2 regions of the Enterobacter sp. K510 genome follow, and region 1 is predicted to be linked to the other one. Evidence: predicted binding sites of a transcription regulator. Region 1 holds the regulator's gene; the other holds the start of a gene.
What was found. The regulator LexA, encoded in region 1, represses DNA repair genes until DNA is damaged. The targets are predictions, from matches to a motif close to TNCTGTATGTACATACAGNA.
Positions count from the first base shown of each region.

Region 2: a site for LexA is predicted at 4,094-4,113, ahead of umuD (translesion error-prone DNA polymerase V autoproteolytic subunit). Genes of this name have one in related genera too.

Region 1 is NZ_JBNRLQ010000009.1:35,246-47,069, forward strand. It holds gene plsB (glycerol-3-phosphate 1-O-acyltransferase PlsB) at 1-123, opposite strand, end outside; gene ACQUTD_RS16040 (diacylglycerol kinase) at 253-621, shown strand; gene lexA (transcriptional repressor LexA) at 730-1,338, shown strand; gene dinF (MATE family efflux transporter DinF) at 1,409-2,728, shown strand; gene ACQUTD_RS16055 (CsbD family protein) at 2,886-3,095, shown strand; gene zur (zinc uptake transcriptional repressor Zur) at 3,186-3,701, opposite strand; gene ACQUTD_RS16065 (cupin domain-containing protein) at 3,819-4,307, shown strand; gene ACQUTD_RS16070 (conjugal transfer protein TraF) at 4,519-5,811, shown strand; gene dusA (tRNA dihydrouridine(20/20a) synthase DusA) at 5,919-6,917, shown strand; gene pspG (envelope stress response protein PspG) at 7,060-7,302, shown strand; gene ACQUTD_RS16085 (NADPH:quinone reductase) at 7,478-8,461, opposite strand; gene dnaB (replicative DNA helicase) at 8,525-9,931, shown strand; gene alr (alanine racemase) at 9,988-11,067, shown strand; gene tyrB (aromatic amino acid transaminase) at 11,189-11,824, shown strand, end outside.
Region 2 is NZ_JBNRLQ010000010.1:148,568-156,238, forward strand. It holds gene ACQUTD_RS17645 (hypothetical protein) at 1-14, opposite strand, end outside; gene ACQUTD_RS17650 (ParB/RepB/Spo0J family partition protein) at 135-2,051, opposite strand; gene ACQUTD_RS17655 (Y-family DNA polymerase) at 2,379-3,650, opposite strand; gene umuD (translesion error-prone DNA polymerase V autoproteolytic subunit) at 3,650-4,078, opposite strand; gene ACQUTD_RS17665 (hypothetical protein) at 4,407-4,712, opposite strand; gene ACQUTD_RS17670 (hypothetical protein) at 4,808-5,188, opposite strand; gene ACQUTD_RS17675 (DUF6012 family protein) at 5,198-5,785, opposite strand; gene ACQUTD_RS17680 (hypothetical protein) at 5,791-6,207, opposite strand; gene ACQUTD_RS17685 (thermonuclease family protein) at 6,293-6,760, opposite strand; gene ACQUTD_RS17690 (lytic transglycosylase domain-containing protein) at 6,770-7,258, opposite strand; gene ACQUTD_RS17695 (prepilin peptidase) at 7,234-7,671, opposite strand, start outside.

The DNA of each region.
Region 1 (11,824 bases):
AATAGGGCGTGAGGTATCAAGTCCCAGTTCCTGGGCAGGTTCTGCCGGAATGGGCTTGCTTTTTACCAACGCGCCTAATGGTAAATTAAGTAATTTGTAGTAAATTCGTGGCCAGCCGGACATATACGATGTGAAGCCTCTGGTTAATAATCCTGTTGCGCCGCAAGAATATCAGAAAGCGCGCGTAAATTCTGTTGTACCAAGGTCTGCTTGCATAGACATTGACGCTAATTACATAAAAAGGTTCTTTTGATGGCCAATAATACCACTGGGTTTACTCGCATCATAAAAGCAGCAGGGTACTCCTGGAAAGGCGTTCGCGCCGCCTGGATCAACGAAGCGGCGTTTCGTCAGGAAGCGGTAGCGGTGATCCTGGCGATTGCCATTGCCTGCTGGCTGGACGTGGACGCTATCACGCGCGTGCTGCTGATCGGCTCGGTAGCGCTGGTAATGATAGTGGAAATTCTGAACAGCGCGATTGAAGCGGTGGTGGACCGTATCGGCACGGATTTTCATGAACTTTCCGGGCGCGCAAAGGATATGGGCTCGGCGGCGGTGCTGATGTCCATCCTGCTGGCGCTCGCCACCTGGGGCATGCTGTTGTGGTCGCATTATCGATAATGCTCGCATAAATCGACAAACTCCGCTGTTTTGCTCAAAATTCGATTCCAAATTTTACTTTGCCTGTATATACTCACAGCATAACTGTATATGCAACCAGGGGGCGGTATGAAAGCTTTAACGGCCAGGCAGCAAGAGGTGTTTGATCTCATTCGGGATCACATCAGCCAGACAGGCATGCCGCCGACGCGTGCGGAGATCGCGCAGCGCTTGGGGTTCCGTTCCCCGAACGCGGCTGAGGAACACCTGAAAGCGCTGGCGCGCAAAGGCGTACTGGAGATCGTTTCCGGCGCGTCCCGCGGTATTCGTTTACTGCTTGAAGATGTTGACGGACTGCCGCTGGTCGGGCGTGTCGCGGCAGGTGAACCGCTGCTGGCGCAGCAACACATTGAAGGCCATTATCAGGTCGATCCCAATCTCTTTAAACCCAATGCAGACTTCCTGCTGCGCGTTAGCGGCATGTCGATGAAAGATATCGGCATTATGGACGGCGATCTGCTGGCGGTGCACAAAACCCAGGAAGCCCGCAACGGCCAGGTCGTGGTCGCGCGTATTGACGATGAAGTGACCGTTAAGCGGCTGAAGCGTCAGGGTAATACCGTGCAGCTGCTGCCGGAAAACAGCGAGTTTTCTCCTATCGTGGTTGACCTGCGCGAGCAGAGTTTCACCATCGAAGGGCTGGCCGTCGGCGTGATCCGCAACGGTGAGTGGCTCTAATCTCTTCTTTCCACGCGGCGGCAACATCATGATTGCCGCCGCGCGTCCGTTTCCCTTCTGGTAATTCAACGTGGCCTTTCTGACGACTTCCGACAAAGCGTTGTGGCGTCTTGCGCTGCCGATGATTTTTTCCAATATCACCGTGCCGCTGTTGGGGCTAGTGGATACCGCAGTCATTGGTCATCTCGACAGCCCGGTTTATCTGGGCGGCGTGGCGGTTGGCGCCATGGCCACCAGCTTCCTGTTTATGCTGCTGCTTTTTCTGCGCATGAGTACCACCGGCTTTACCGCCCAGGCCTTTGGCGCAAAAGATCCTCACGCCCTGGCGCGGGCGCTGGTGCAACCTTTACTGCTGGCGCTGATCGCCGGTTTCGCCATCATCCTCTTTCAGACCCCGCTGATTAATCTCACTCTGCACATTGTGGGCGGCAACGACGCGGTGCTGGAGCAGGCGCGGCGTTTTCTGGAGATCCGCTGGCTGAGCGCCCCGGCATCGCTGGCGAACCTGGTGCTGCTCGGCTGGCTGCTGGGTATTCAGTATGCCCGCGCGCCTGTGGTGCTGCTGGTGGTGGGCAATGTGCTGAACATCGCCCTCGATTTATGGCTGGTGATGGGGCTGCACATGAACGTGCAGGGGGCGGCGCTCGCCACCGTTATTGCGGAATACGCCACTTTTGTGGTCGGCCTGCTGATGGTGCAGCGCGGGTTGCGTCGCCGGGGGATCAGCCTGGCGATGCTGAAGACCGCCTGGCGCGGCAATATACGGCGGCTGCTGGCGCTTAACCGCGACATCATGCTGCGCTCGCTGCTGCTTCAGCTGTGCTTTGGTTCCATTACCGTGATGGGCGCGCGTCTGGGTGGCGACATCGTGGCGGTGAACGCCGTGCTGATGACGCTGCTGACTTTTACCGCCTACGCCCTGGATGGTTTTGCCTATGCGGTTGAGGCCCATTCCGGGCAGGCCTATGGCGCGCGCGATGGCAGCCAGTTGCTCAGCGTCTGGCAGGCGGCCTGTCGGCAGTCGGGGATAGTGGCGCTGGCGTTTGCGCTGGTGTACGCGCTGGCCGGTGAGCAGATTATTTCGCTGCTGACCTCCCTGCCGGATCTGCAACGGCTTGCCGGGCACTATCTTGGCTGGCAGGTGATTTTACCGATCGTGGGGGTATGGTGTTATCTGCTCGACGGCATGTTTATCGGCGCCACCCGCGGGACGGAGATGCGTAACAGTATGGCCATCGCCGCCGCCGGTTTTGCCCTGACGCTGCTTACCGTACCGCTGCTCGGTAATCATGGCCTGTGGCTGTCGTTAACCGTCTTCCTGGCGCTGCGTGGGATTACGCTGGCGTGGATCTGGCAGCGGCACTGGCGTCACGGCACCTGGTTCTCATAAGTTCACTGGCGCTTTATTGCGTTGATGGTTAAATATTCCGAATAATCTCCGCTTCGACATATCCTTAACTACAATAATTATCACGTTCAGCAGAAATCGAACGAACTGATGGATACTGAATATATTTTTATTCAAACCGAACGATGAGGATATCATTATGAATAAAGACGAAGTCGGCGGTAACTGGAAACAGTTCAAAGGTAAAGCGAAAGAACAGTGGGGTAAATTAACCGACGATGATATGACTGTCATCGAAGGTAAACGCGACCAGCTGGTTGGTAAAATTCAGGAGCGTTACGGCTACCAGAAAGACCAGGCTGAGAAAGAAGTTGGTGACTGGGAAACCCGTCACGATTACCGCTGGTAATCACGGACTTCTGCGGCAATTAGCGTTACAGCTACCCTGCCCGAAAGGTACAAGGATGTACCAACCTCTCACTACATTCCCACCTTATTTCTAACGCGGTTTTTTCTTCACCTGAATACTGTGATCGTGCTGACAGGCACCCTGATGACGACAGGCTTCCACTTCTGAACATGCCGCACATAAACCATGCGCTTCAATGACATTATGGCGTAGCGCAAAACCCATTCGCGCGGCCAGACCATGCATAATATCTTCCACACCTTCCGCCGCTTCTTCTTTGACAGCTCCGCAACGATCGCAGATAAACATTGCCGACGTATGGGAAGGATTATCGAAAAGATGACACAGCACATAGCTGTTGGTGGACTCAACTTTATGCACAAAGCCCTGCTCCAGCAGGAAGTCCAGCGCACGATACACCGTGGGTGGCTTTGCCTGTGGCTCAGATACCCGTAATAAATCCAGCAGATCGTAAGCGCTGATCGCTCCTTCCTGCAGGCTTAACAGCCGTAATACTTCCAGGCGCTGTGGAGTCAGGCGCACATTGCGTTGCACGCAGAGCTTTTCAGCCTGCGCTAACATCTCCTGCGAAGTGGTCTTATCCATGGGCATCCTCTGGTGGCCGGGTGCGGAAACATCCACTTTATCATGTTCTGCCTTAAACGCCGAGATCCGCACGCAGGTGTGCTATATCTGAAGCATTATTTATGAAGGAGAAAGGACATGAAAAAGCCCGACTGTATTCGGCACTGGCGGGATCTCGAAGGTCCCGACGAATCAGGCTACCCGGACAGCGATGAACGTTTTTCTGTTGGCGCGCCTCTTGCCCGAAAACTCGGGCTTACGCGGCTGGGTATCCATCACGAACGTCTACCTCCGGGCCGACGCACATCGTATCCGCACGCGGAAAGCGATGAGGAGGAGTTTATCTATGTGCTGGAAGGGAATCCGGAGGCGTGGATTAACGGCTATTTATGGAAACTGGAACCGGGCGACAGCGTTGGATTTCCTGCCGGAACCGGCGTTTGCCATACCTTTATCAATAACACCATGGAAGAAGTACGCCTGTTGGTCGTGGGGGAGGCGAATAAAAGAAATAACCGCATTTATTACCCGCTCAATCCCGACTATGCCGCCACGCGGGACGATCGCTGGATAGACCATCCTCCGCAGTTTTTCGGCCCCCATGATGGAAAACCTTCACGAAATTAATTTCGTCTTCTATAAATTAATAGGCCCGTCACCGGAACGGGAAAGCAGTGAATAAGACCATCAGCGTTAAAACATCCTTTAAATTGAATTAGCCGTATTTAACATCGTTGTTCACAGCAATAGTTCATCCCCGTTCGGGCGATAACTGTCGGGGTAAGATGTTCAATTATTCAAAGAAGAGCAAACTGTGAAAAAAACATTCAAATATTCAATGGTTACTCTCGCTGTCTCCTTTTTTGTGGCAAATCAGGCGTCAGCGGCCAATACCTGGGCAGAAGCGCGTGGCGACGCAATGGGTGGTACGGGTGTTGCTTCCGCGAGCTATGGCAGCGGCGCACTCATTAACCCGGCCTTGCTGGCCAAAGCAAAGCCGGATGACAGCGTGACTGTGATCCTGCCAGCCGTGGGCGCGCAAATCACCGACAAAGACAATCTTCAGGATGAGATTGACGAAATTAATGACAAAGTCGACCGCTACAGCGACGTTGTCGATAACCTTACCGCAGCGCAAATTATTGCTAACCCGCTGGGCACTATCGGGCAATTCCAGAGCGCCGCGAAAGATCTGGCGGATGAGCTGGAATTCCTTGATGGTAAAACCGCGCGCGCAAGTGCCGGCGCTGGCATTGCCGTCAGTATTCCTAACGACGTGCTGTCGGTGGCCTTCGTAACTAAAGCCCATGCGCATGCCCGCGTCAGTTCGAACATTGATCAGCAGGATATTACTTACCTGCGCAGCATCCAGAACAGCAGGCTGGTGGCCGTTGGTGAAGCGCTTAATGCCGCGCTGTCGCCAAACGGCTCTGATGAAATCACCGAAAATCTGAACTCCACCGCCTCCGGGCGCGCGGCTATCGTCTCGGATTACGGTATCGCCGTTGCCCGTCAGTTCCAGGTGGGTGAAGTTCCGGTTTCTATCGGCGTAACGCCGAAATTCCAGAAAACCTGGGTCTATAACTACACCACCTCCATTTACGATTACGACAGCGACGATTTCAAAAGCAGCCGTTATCGTACCGACGACAATGGTTTTAACGTCGATGCCGGTATTGCGGCAGATTTCGGCGAAAACTGGACCGTAGGCGTGAGCGGGCAGAACCTGATCTCCCGTGACATCGACACCAAAGATATCAACGTGCGTAACGGCCGTACCGGTGAGGTGAGAAACTACAAAGACACCTACCAGATCAGCCCGGTGGTGACAGCGGGTGTGGCATGGCATAACGATCTGGTGACGGTAACCGCCGATGGCGATCTGACGGAAACCAAAGGCTTCAAGAGCGAAGAAAACTCCCAGTACGTTGGCGTCGGCGCTGAAGTCCGTCCACTGGACTGGATGGCGGTGCGTGCCGGTTACCGTGCAGACGTGAAAGATAACGACAGCAACGTCTTTACCGGCGGTGTAGGCTTCACGGCCTTTGAACGCGCGCGTCTTGACCTGACGGGTATCGTGGGCGAAAACGAAACCTGGGGCGCAGGCGCACAGCTGAGCCTGACCTTCTGAGTTAAAGCGGACCGGGGGCGCAATGCCTCCGGTCTGCTAATGTGTACCCCGGAAATGAGTGTGTTATAGTAGCGCCCCTTTTTCATATTGATGCAAAAATGTACGCTATGGCACCCGTAACTCCGTCCACCCAATTCGCTTCCTCCCGCTTCTCCATCGCGCCGATGCTCGACTGGACGGACAGGCATTGCCGCTACTTTTTGCGTCTGCTGTCCCGCGATATGCTGCTCTACACCGAAATGGTCACCACCGGCGCCATTATTCACGGCAAGGGCGATTATCTGGTGTACAGCGAGGAAGAGCATCCGGTCGCCTTACAGCTTGGCGGCAGCGATCCGCAGCAGCTGGCGCAGTGCGCCAGACTGGCGGAAGAGCGGGGCTACGATGAAATCAACCTTAACGTTGGCTGTCCGTCCGACCGCGTACAAAATGGCATGTTCGGCGCCTGTCTGATGGGCAACGCCCAACTGGTGGCCGACTGCGTGAAAGCGATGCGTGACGTGGTGTCGATCCCGGTGACGGTGAAAACCCGTATCGGCATTGACGATCAGGACAGCTATGAATTCCTGTGTGATTTCATCAGCACCGTCTCCGGTAAGGGCGAATGCGACACCTTTATTATCCACGCCCGTAAAGCCTGGCTGTCAGGTTTGAGCCCGAAAGAGAACCGCGAGATCCCACCGCTGGATTACCCGCGCGTATACCAGCTCAAGCGTGATTTCCCGCAGCTGACGATGTCGATTAACGGCGGCATCAAATCACTGGCGGAAGCGAAAGCGCATCTGGAACATATGGACGGCGTGATGGTAGGCCGCGAGGCGTACCAGAATCCGGGGATCCTCACCGCCGTGGACCGCGAGATCTTTGGTCGTGACCGCGCGGATACCGATCCGGTTGCCGTGGTGCGCGCTATGTATCCGTACATTGAGCGTGAACTGAGCAAAGGGGCCTATCTGGGGCACATTACCCGTCATATGCTCGGGCTGTTCCAGGGCATTCCCGGCGCGCGTCAGTGGCGTCGCCATCTGAGTGAAAATGCGCATAAAGCAGGCGCAGATATTCGCGTAGTGGAACAGGCGCTGGCGCTGGTGGCGGATAAGCGTTAAAAACTTCGCCAAAAAATGGTCAGATTCACCACGCCTCGCGTTAATTCGCGGGGCGTTTTCGTTTCATATCAGCAGGTTAATTTTGGCATGAATCTTGTAATAGCTTAGCAAGAATGAAAGAAACGTCTTTCGGGAGAGAGCCATGCTGGAACTACTTTTTGTCATTGGATTTTTCGTCATGCTGATGGTGACCGGAATTTCCCTGCTCGGCATTATTGCCGCGCTGGTGGTCGCCACCGCGTTAATGTTTGTCGGCGGGCTGTTCGCGCTGATGTTTAAACTGCTGCCCTGGCTGCTGCTGGCAGTGGCGATTGTGTGGGTAATTCGGGCGATAAAAACGCCAAAAATCCCGCATTATCAGCGCAATAACCGCTGGCGTTACTAAGGTTATGCGTGGTTGATCACAACCTCGTACTTTTCAGAGGCGAGTTCGCTGAAACCGCATAGGATTTACTTATTGGATCTGGCACTATGGCGCGGTTAACGAATTCATCGTGCTGTCCCCTACAAACAGCCGAACTAAAAAAAGAATGGGCCTCCTCAGGGAGGCCCTAATTCTTTTAAGGGATCAGTAAACTTGACCCCTGAGTGGCGCGACTTTCCAGTACCTCATGCGCCCGTTGCGCATCCGCAAGCGCAAACTTCTGATCTTCCGCCACATCCACTTTGATCACGCCGCTGGCGATCAGCGAAAACAGTTCATTGCTGGCTTCTTCCAGCTCCTCGCGATTGGTGATGTAGCCTTGCAGGGAAGGGCGGGTGGCAAACAGCGAGCCTTTCTGGTTGAGAATACCCAGATTGACGCCGGTCACCGGCCCGGAAGCATTGCCGAAGCTCACCATCAGCCCGTGACGTTGCAGGCAGTCCAGCGAGGCTTCCCAGGTATCTTTCCCTACCGAGTCATACACCACGCGCACCTTCTTGCCGCCGGTGATCTCTTTTACCCGCTCAACAATGCTCTCTTCACGATAATTGATCACCTGCCAGGCACCGGCCTGTAACGCGCGCTGCGCTTTTTGCGCACTACCCACAGTGCCGATCAGCTTACCGCCCAGCGCCTTCGACCACTGGCAGGCAATCAGCCCCACGCCCCCGGCGGCGGCATGGAATAAAAAGGGTTCGTCGGGTTTAATTTCGTAGGTTTTACGCAGCAGATAAAACACCGTCAGGCCTTTCAGGAAGGAGGCGGCAGCCTGTTCGAAGGAGATGGCGTTAGGCAGGATCGCTGCTTTATCGGCAGGCACGTTATGCACTGAGCTGTAAGCCCCGAGCGCCGACTGGGCGTATACCACCCGGTCACCGGCTTTGATATGGGTTACGCCTTTACCCACTTTGCTGACCACGCCCGCGGCTTCCGTTCCCAGGCCGCTCGGCAGGGAAGGCGGTGGATAAAGCCCGCTGCGAATATAGGTATCAATATAATTGATACCAATGGCTTTGTTCTCAATCTGGACTTCATTTCCCGCCGGATCGGTGGGGGTGAACTCCACGGCTTTCAGTACCTCAGGGCCACCATGCTTGTGAAATTCAATTCTTGTTGCCATGCTTCCTCCTGAACTCTGTGGTAATCTTTCGACCCAATCATCATCTCGGTAACTCCATTCACTATGGCAGGAAATAAACCCTTCAACAAACAGCCTGAACCTCGCGACTTCAAGGTCGAAGGGATGAAAGTCCCCCCGCACTCAATTGAAGCGGAACAGTCGGTGTTGGGCGGTTTAATGCTGGATAACGAACGCTGGGACGATGTGGCCGAGCGTGTGGTGGCGGAAGATTTCTATACCCGCCCGCACCGCCACATCTTCACTGAGATGCACCGCCTGCAGGAGATGAGTAAACCCATCGACCTGATCACGCTCGCGGAATCGCTGGAGCAACAGGGGCAACTCGACAGCGTGGGCGGCTTTGCATATCTGGCAGAGCTGTCAAAAAATACGCCAAGCGCGGCGAACATCAGCGCCTACGCTGACATCGTGCGTGAACGCGCGGTGGTGCGCGAAATGATTTCGGTGGCGAATGAGATCGCCACCGCCGGTTTCGATCCGCAGGGCCGCAGCAGCGAAGACCTGCTCGATCTCGCCGAATCCCGCGTTTTCCAGATCGCTGAAAATCGTGCCAATAAAGACGAAGGCCCGAAGAGTATCGATCAGATCCTTGAGTCCACCGTGGCGCGTATTGAGCAGCTTTTCCAGCAGCCTCATGACGGCGTGACGGGTGTGGATACCGGCTATCAGGATCTGAATAAAAAGACCGCTGGCTTACAGCGTTCGGATTTGATTATCGTCGCGGCACGTCCGTCGATGGGTAAGACCACATTTGCGATGAACCTCTGCGAAAACGCGGCCATGTTGCAGGATAAACCGGTCTTAATCTTCAGTCTGGAGATGCCCGCCGAACAGATTATGATGCGTATGCTGGCGTCCCTGTCCCGCGTCGACCAGACCCGTATTCGTACCGGCCAGCTTGATGATGAAGACTGGGCGCGTATCTCCGGCACCATGGGCATTCTGCTGGAAAAGCGCAACATGTATATCGACGACTCCTCTGGCCTGACGCCGACAGAAGTCCGCTCCCGCGCGCGCCGTATTTTCCGCGAGCACGGCGGGCTGAGTCTGATCATGATCGACTACCTGCAATTGATGCGCGTTCCTTCTCTTTCTGATAACCGTACGCTGGAGATCGCCGAGATCTCCCGCTCGCTGAAAGCGCTGGCGAAAGAATTACAGGTGCCGGTGGTGGCGCTCTCGCAGCTCAACCGCTCGCTGGAACAGCGCGCCGATAAACGTCCGGTAAACTCCGACCTGCGTGAATCCGGCTCCATCGAGCAGGATGCCGACCTGATCATGTTTATCTACCGTGACGAGGTTTATCACGAAAACAGCGATCTGAAAGGCATCGCGGAAATCATCCTCGGTAAACAGCGTAACGGCCCAATCGGGACGGTACGTCTGACCTTTAACGGTCAGTGGTCGCGCTTTGATAACTATGCGGGTCCACAATACGACGACGAATAAGGGATCTGGTCGGTTTTAAAACGTCAGATCCGGTACTCATTAATGAAGGAATAACAATGCAAGCGGCAACTGTAGTCATTAACCGCCGCGCTCTGCGTCACAACCTGCAACGCCTGCGCGAACTGGCTCCTGCCAGTCGCCTGGTGGCAGTCGTGAAAGCGAACGCTTACGGACACGGTCTTCTTGAGACCGCGCGAACGCTCCCCGATGCCGACGCCTTTGGCGTCGCCCGTCTCGAAGAAGCCCTGCGCCTGCGCGCGGGCGGCATCACCCAACCGATTTTACTGCTGGAAGGCTTCTTCGCCGCCGACGACCTGCCGACCATTGCCGCAGAACATTTGCATACCGCCGTCCACAACAACGAGCAGCTGACGGCGCTGGAAAACGCCGAACTTAGCGAGCCGGTCACCGTCTGGATGAAGCTCGACACCGGCATGCACCGCCTCGGCGTGCGCCCTGAGGACGCCAGCGCCTTTTATCAGCGCCTCTGCGCCTGTAAAAACGTGCGTCAGCCGGTAAATATCGTCAGCCATTTTGCCCGCGCCGATGAACCGGAATGCGGCGCCACCGAGCAGCAACTCGATATTTTCAATACCTTTTGCGACGGCAAACCCGGCCAGCGTTCCATCGCGGCCTCCGGCGGCATCCTGCTGTGGCCGCAGGCGCATTTTGACTGGGTACGCCCCGGCATCATTCTTTATGGCGTCTCGCCGCTGGATCATAAACCCTGGGGCCCGGACTTCGGCTTTCTGCCGGTCATGTCCCTGACCTCAAACCTGATCGCCGTGCGTGAACACAAAGCGGGCGAGCCGGTCGGCTATGGCGGCACCTGGATCAGCGAGCGCGACACCCGCCTGGGCGTGGTGGCGATGGGCTACGGCGATGGCTACCCGCGGGCAGCCCCGTCCGGTACGCCGGTGCTGGTGAATGGCCGGGAAGTGCCGATAGTTGGCCGGGTGGCAATGGACATGATTTGTGTCGATCTCGGGCCGCAGGCGCAGGAAAAAGCGGGCGATCGCGTGACACTGTGGGGCGATGGTCTGCCGGTCGAGCGTATCGCCGAATTCACAAAAGTGAGCGCTTACGAACTTATCACGCGACTGACCTCGCGGGTGGCGATGAAATACCTCGACTGATCGTATTTTGCAGGTCCCCTGCGTGGGGCCTGCTGATAACCTTCCATTCACATCCCTCTCGATCTTCCCGCGCTTCCGGTTTATTGTGGTTATCCGCACCGTAAACCTGGAGAACCACCGCGTGTTTCAGAAAGTTGACGCCTATGCTGGCGACCCCATCCTTTCGCTGATGGAACGTTTTAAAGAAGATCCCCGTAGCGACAAAGTTAATCTCAGCATCGGGCTGTATTACAACGAAGACGGTGCTATTCCCCAGCTACAGGCGATTACGGAAGCGCGGGCGCGCCTGAATGCCCAGCCGCACGGTGCCTCGCTTTATCTGCCGATGGAAGGCTTAAACGGCTATCGCCATACCATCGCGCCGCTGCTTTTCGGGGCGGATCATCCGGTATTAAACGCGCAGCGCGTCGCCACTATCCAGACGCTGGGCGGCTCCGGGGCGTTGAAAATCGGTGCCGATTTCCTCAAACGCTACTTCCCGGACTCCGGCGTCTGGGTCAGCGATCCGACATGGGAAAACCACGTCGCCATTTTTGAAGGTGCAGGTTTTAACGTCGATACCTATCCGTGGTTTGATGCCGCCACTAACGGCGTGCGCGCGGAAGCGTTACTCGAAAAACTGAACACGCTGCCGGCGCAAAGCATCGTGCTGCTGCATCCGTGCTGCCACAACCCGACCGGCGCAGACCTGACAAACGCTCAATGGGATGCAGTCGTTAAGGTGCTGAAAGCGCGCAACCTGATCCCGTTCCTCGAC
Region 2 (7,671 bases), on a different contig from region 1:
GAAAAATCTCGCATGAACTATTCTTCCTCCACTTCAATGCCATCTTCCAGCGTTATACCGTGCCAATCATCGGCCCAGCTGGTGAATCCCGGCGAAAAGAGGGCGGCAAATGCATGCCCCCCCCCCCTCGATAATCACATAAAATCAGGAACCCATTTAATTCCTTCGATCAGTTGCTCAGCGCGCTTAGCTGCATCACCTTTTTTGAAAGCCATAAACTCGTCTTTATTAACGCTGACGCCAGCCTGAGTAAGTTGGTCGATCATTCCTTCTTTCTTGAGACGACTCCATAAGTTTTGAGCTGAAGGTTTCCAGTACTCATGAATATCGAAGTTCATTGCAAATTCGAGTTTTTGAAGATTACTTTTCTTCTTGGGTTCGTACTGAGATACGGAACCGTCCAGCGTAGCAGCGACACAGAAAGCCTGTAGCTCGAGTAACTGGTCTGTTCCTAATGACGTCAACAGTGTGAAATCGTCCTCCCAACCTTTAGGGAGTGATTCGGACCACTTGGCCTTAGCCATTCTAAGCTGTTTAACTGCCTCACCATCTTCGCAACCAGGGGCGGCTTCGATCATCGTGCGAGTTGTTTCCTGAATGGTGAAGCAAGCTGGATTCTGATGATAACCAGCGCTGAAAACTGACAGAGCAAGCTTCTGAACGGTCAGAGCCAATGCAATTTCCGGCTTTTGTAGCAAAGCTGCCTGGACTGCCAAAGTGCGTTCACATGACAGTGATCTGGCCAGCGCAGCTGAAACTTGTGTGACAGGAACGACCGTACCATCAGTGTTTACTTTTACGGCTTTGTTTTCTTTACTGGCTTTATCAACAAGCTTCATCAACCCACGCGTAAAAACAATATCGCCATGATAGCCAATTGAAACAATGACGCCACGCTGTGATTTGTATTCCTGGGTGAACTCGGCCGCATCCAGTATTTCGGTCTTCTGCTGTTCAAGCTCATTACGCTCTTTTGATAAAGGACGAAGGGCTTCCCATTTTTCTTCACCTATGAGTTCTTCGGCCTCTTCCATTGCAAATTTAACATTTTCGAGCTTATCGTAAATAGCATCTAACTGATTCTGCTGTTCTGTAGTAAATGCGTAATCTTCAAGCTGAGGTCGCGGGAACTCATAACGTTTTGAATCATCCCCCCAACTCTCAAGACGCTCCTGACTACCGTACCAGCTCCATCCCTCATTATTAGCGACTTGCTCAGCGAGCACTTGCAATTTATTAAGTGCCAGCTCCTGAACAAGGGACGGATTCAAAATATAACCACCATGACTTTCATGCTGCGTGAAGAGATCATGTTTAATTTCACCACCTGCATCACGGTAAGCATCTATACCAACGACTTTGATATACTTGTTATCGCTAACAGGTTCCTCTTCATTCAAAGCCAGACGGCGCAAGTCCTTCGGACTCTTATCATAAGAACAATTTTCCCATGCTTTTAACTGGAGGTCGTGGTCGTCAGTAATGCTCAAAGCAATTAACTGATTTAATGAAATTTTATTATTCCTCAGTAACTGCATTAACTCAGGAGCCATGTTAGCTAGCTTCATCAACTTCCTGACATAGTAGGCTTTATAGCCAAACTTGGCAGCAATCACTTCTACTGAATCACCATTATTAGCAAGTTCGTTGACGGATACGATCAGGTCTGACAGATGCATATCAACGCGGTCATTGTTTTCGGAGACTGAGACTACAAGCGCATCAGCTTTATCAATGAAATCAACGCGTACAGGATAATCATCGTCAATTGCACCAACACGATGGAGGTAATCAAGAGCCATAAGTCTACGCTGACCTGCGGCGACAAACCAACAGTCCTGCTCAACTTCGTCATCGCTGAACACAATTAAGTTTTGTAAAAGATTACGCGCTGCTATTGATCTCGCAAGACTAATAATACCGCGTTTAAAATTTAACGTATCAACATTATGTTTGCGGGCATTAAGTGATGTCTGACGCAGTTTTTTATATGGTACAGTAGAAGAAACAGTATTGATATTGCTGGTAGTGGAAGCGGTATTATTTAACATGTTAGCTCTCCTTTGAGAATGGCCAGTGCCGGAAGTGAACAACAATGAATCCACAATGGACGTTCATTTGTCATTTCAATAATGATATTATGCCAGGATAAAACATTAAAAACAACCAAATACAGCACAATAATTAATATTTATTTCAATGGAATAACACACTGAATAATTCAGAGCAGTTATATATATTCCTTTATTCAGTCAATAACTAAATCGGGGGACCCTCTGGGTTCCGATTTAGTTGTTTACTGAGATTTTAGAAATAACCTATTTTTTGGGGGTGGTCGCCCACAGGGAGGCCCCCCCATACCAGACGGATTTAATCTTTTATAACTTTGCAATCGGAATTTCGTTCCATCTGGTCGTATAGGCTGGTGACAGCATTTCTCGCTTCATCTGCCACTCTGGGGCAATGCCTCGCCCGGCAAACCAGACTTTGCCTTTCCCAGAATGGTTGATCCCATCCAGAACCTTCATCAGCGCGTCGCTGTGCTCCCGTGGCTGTACCTCATCAAAAAGATTCAACTGGGACACACCACTTGGAGTGAAGTCGTTCAACATCACGCCTGCTTTTGCATAACGACGTCCATCTAGCCAGATACGGCCGAGGGCCTTCACTGCAGCGTTAATAATGTCGCGGGTATCGCGGGTTGGCAGCAGAAGCTTTTCGCTGGCCACATTGCCGTAATACACCTCGTTAACTGCGAAAGGAGAGGTTTTTATAAATACCGATACGTGCCGGCAGAACTGTTTCTCTCCACGCAGCTTTTCGGCCGCGCGTTCGGCGTATTGGCAAATAGCCTGCCGCAGCGATTCGTAGGACGTGATGCGCTCTCCAAATGAGCGACTGCAGACTATCTGCTGCTTTGCGGGCGGTGCCTCTTCAAGAGATATACAGGCCTCACCGTTCAGCTCGCGCACTGTACGCTCCAGCACCACGGTAAAGTTCTTGCGTACAAATGTCGGGTTCATGCGCGCCAGTTCTAGCGCAGTTTTAACGCCATACGTATTCAGTTTTTTTCCGATGCGGCGGCCGACGCCCCAGATTTCCTCCACCGGCTGCAGCGAGAGTAGTTTTTCCGTTCTCCTTGGATTGCCGGGAGTAAGGGCCAGTACGCCACCAAACTGTGGCCACTCTTTCGACGCCCATTGCGCGCTTTTAGCCAGCGTTTTGGTCGGGCCCATCCCTACGCCAATTGTCAGCCCCGTTCCGGAGCGGACGTGCTCGAGCAGCTGCCGGCCAAAATCCTCATAATCGATGCAGCTGTCTATACCGCGGATATCGAGAAACATCTCGTCGATACTGTATTGCTCGACGCGAGGGGCAAGTTCCTCAAGATGTGCCATGACCCGATTGCTCATGCTGGCGTAAAGCTCGTAGTTGCTGGAGAAGGTGATTACGGGCTCTGGGAACTGCATTGCTTTCAGCTGGAACCAAGGAATACCCATCCGAATCCCCAGCTGCTTTGCCTCTTTCGAGCGTGCGATCACGCAGCCATCATTGTTGCTGAGAACGACAATAGGTCTATTTCTCAGGTCCGGTCGGAAAACCTTCTCGCAACTCGCGTAAAAGCTGTTCACGTCGGCCAAAGCAAACATCAGTCTCGCCCCCGGGTTTTGTGGATGAAGGCTGTCACCACCCCAAAAATCTGAAGATGATCAGGATCTGGCCAGAGAGTAGGGTAAGAGGGATTCATCGCCTGCAGTCCCGGTCGGGGTGTTAGTAGCAGTTTTTTTACAGTGAACTCACCGTCGATTTCGGCTATTACGATATCGCCGTGCTGAGGTCGTTCGGCCTTGTCCACGATGAGCAGATCCCCGCTGTGGAGTCCAATGTCTCGCATCGAGTTGCCGATGGCCCGGACAAAGTAAGTGGAGCTGCGTCTCTGTATGCAATACTCATTCAGGTCCAGCTCAGACTCTGTGTAATCAGCTGCCGGCGAAGGGAAACCAGCCTGGCATCTTTCCAGGAAAAGAGGGAGTGTAAGTCTTTCTGGTGTGAATGCCGCTGAATGGATTTGGAGCATAAGCCCTCCTTAGAATACTGTACACATATCCAGTATTATTGGAGTTTTTGGAATTCTTGCAAGGGTAGAATCTGGAACTTTACCTAATCGACTGTTTTTTAACAGCTTAAGCATTACTGAGTGGTGTTGAGGATCGTCGAAGGTGAGGGAAGGGGGACAAAGCACGAGTGGAGGCTGTAGCCATTATAGTCTTGCCGTGAAAGCGGCAAGACTATGAGGTGATGGTGTAAACATGATTTCTTCAATATCAGGTCAAACTCTTCAGGCGATATTTCCGAACGCTTAACACCTCTCTTCAGGCGCTACATTTTGTGGCGTTTACTAGCTATCACCATTTATGGCCCCATACATATGCCAAGCAAAGCTGTAATGAAAGATTATGTTTAGTCGACATAAACTCTGCACATTGATCATCATCGAAAACTGGTAGTCCATCGTTTACTTTAAGAAGGTGAGGGTTTTCATTTCGCTCTTGATCCAAAGTTCTTCTATCGAAAATTCCGCTCGAAGTAATACCGACCAGATCCATATAATGCCACTGTGCGGTTTCTAATTCATCAAGAATCTTTTTAGGGTTTTCAATTTTAGAAAGCAAATTTTCCAGCTCATGTTTTGCCTGTGCTTTTTTCATCATTATTTTCCGTTTAGAGTAAACGCCTCTGCTACCTGACATTTATTTCAGGTGGTGGAGGGGTTGGACAAGAGAAACGCGTCAGGTCTGTTAGTGGGTCAAGTTCCATCCTGGATTGAATAAGGGAAACTTATTTGCACATCACTGACATCGTTATCAAACCATACATCAAAGAAGTCATGCGATTGTTCATAAAAACCATGCTCACGAAAAAACTTTTCGTCGAGTTCTTTTTGTTTTGCGAAAGTATGCTGCATAAAAGTAATGAATTGCACGTTACCCGGATCAACAAAACCCTTCACATATTGTCTTCCTTCTCGCTGAAAAGATTTTTGCCAGTCGTGAGAATCAGTAAAAAGTTGTTCAAGCGTAGCTAAATCGGTTTTACCAGAAAAAAACAGACCAGACAAAGAGCCGTAATTACCTACGTGTAAATCAACAAAACAATCATGAGTAAAATCAATTTTACTGAAATCCATTACAATCACCTATATAATAATCGCCTGATCTGACGAAGGCAGTCGCCTGAACATAGAGCAATCACTATTCAACCGTTCTGATTGAATGGTATGCAGTAACAGGCTTTCCTCTCTGGACAAAAGAAAATCTCCCCAGCTGTATTCCTTCCACACATCATGTGTTTCTTTACCAGGTTTATTTAAGAAGGACTCCATCTTCGGCTGGATTCTTACCGGAGCCAGATTTTCATAGGCGGAATGAACTCGACTTTTCCATTCATCAAAACCACCATTTAACATTATATCTTGTGAAACCATATCAAACTCATCATCTTCAATATAGGTCGTCACTCGATGCTTAATCATCCCCAAGTTTTCTATATCCCACAGATAGTCAGCGGTAAAGGATTTGAGGTGTTTATCAGTATTCAGTAAAAGCCCATTGATAGCCTTTCTGCCTTTTATCATCCCTACCCAAATATTTTTATTAGGGTGTGGCCGGCCAGTCGACAGTGCATCGCCTTCAAGTTTGAAATCCAGTTCAGGAATAGTTATTGATTCAAGGTGACACTTGTTTAACATAAGGTGAAAAAGAGTCGGAACTATATGTATATACATAAACTTTATCGCCTCTCAGGAAAACTAATGGTGACACCCGTTGCATTACTTGTCTGAAAGACATCCATCAAATCATAAGCTATCAACCATTCTTTAAACTGAGAGGTGACATTCTCGCTATCAATGAAAAGAGTTAGGTACTCAAATTCATCTGTTTCAAACAGAGGTTGTAAATCACGCCCATTGACAATAGCGTAAGCTGTTAGCCACTGAATATCATTCATATCTGTTATTTTCTTTACAGCAAGTGACTCAGAACATGGCAACGCCGTAAATTCAGAAAATGTTAACTTACCACCACTATTGAATCGTTCTCTAAGTACGGCGCTTTCTGCTGTGACAACGTTTAATTCAACTTCAAGAAGGATATGATCATCAAGCAAACAGTTATTAAGGGCATGTTTCTCTTTATCAGTTAACATAGTTTAAAATTCCAATTTTCTTATTAAACGTGACACTACCTTAAATTTATTTAAGGCAGTGGAGGGGGTGGACAAGCAAAGCGCGTCAGTTGTTTTTAATTCGCCATTCCCACGGAGGAAGAGGATCACTGTCAGCCCACAGGCCGCGCTTTTGTTCCTGCGCTTCTTTTTGCAGGTCTGGAAGTGATTTATCTGTGTTGTACTTGTCGTAAACCCATGCAGCACCATAAATCACCATAGTGCGATTAACATTGATAAACTTTGTTTCAACCATACCCAGAACCCGCCCGTAACGATCGGTATTTTGATACGTCACCTTAACGGGATTTCCTGCAACAAGTGTCTTAAGTTGATTCGTTGACCAGCGACCAAAAGGCTGCTTCTTTTCAGGTGCATCAATATTCAATAACCTCACTCTGACAGGATTCTGCTCGCGTAAGACTTCGATTGTGTCCCCGTCAAGCACCCGGACCACACTCCCCTCAAATTGAGTCGCACTTGATACGTGGGGATATATATAGAGAAGTGAAACAAACAATAAAAATAGTTTCATTTGAAATTATCAACCTTCACCGGTTAAAACGAGATAGCGCGCGTACACCTTTTTAGCATATTTAAGTCTGAACGGTGCATTAGCGCCTTTAAATCCCGCGTTATAAGCGCCTACAGATTCCCAGTTCACACCGTTAGATGCTATGTTCTTTGCAAGAATCCACGCTCCTACATATATATTTTGACACGGGTTATCCATTAAATCATTGCGTGTGATACCCATAACAGACAAAGTTGGAAACCAGGACGAATTTATTTGCATTAATCCCACATCTTCACTAACAACCTTTCCTCCACGTTTATTTAAACCAATAGCCCTGGGATTCATACTGCTCTCTACTTCAGCAATCGCTATAAGTAATCTGTGATCTATCTGAAAGCGTTCCGATGCCTTAACAAAGCAATGATGGAATCCTCCAGATGCAGGAGGACTATTAGCAGCAAAACTTAAAAAGGAAATGAAACAAAGACCAATCAAAGAAAACCTAATAGTGAACATACGTTAAACCCTGTAAAAGTGAAGTAAGCAACAGTCACAAGGGGTATCTGCTTAACCCATTGCATGAAAAACAACATAAAGAAGAGCGTAATTAACATTATTACCGCTGCGTATTCAGGCGAAAGCAATAATCCTATAGAAGGAAACACATAATAATCACCTGAAGCTATCCATGTTTCTTTTTTCACTATATAGCCATACAAACTTAAGATAACAACTGGTGCCATATAAAAAGCCATAGCAATTAATGAGGTAAATACATCTTTAGTGTGTAGCGAGTATACCGAAACAATGACTAAAAGATAAATGATTAAATCAGGAATCCATCGCTTACAAACATCAGTGTAAGCTGCTATTGCAAGGAGTCCAGAAAATATAAGGAGAATAATATCAGATGAAAGATAAAAGACTAA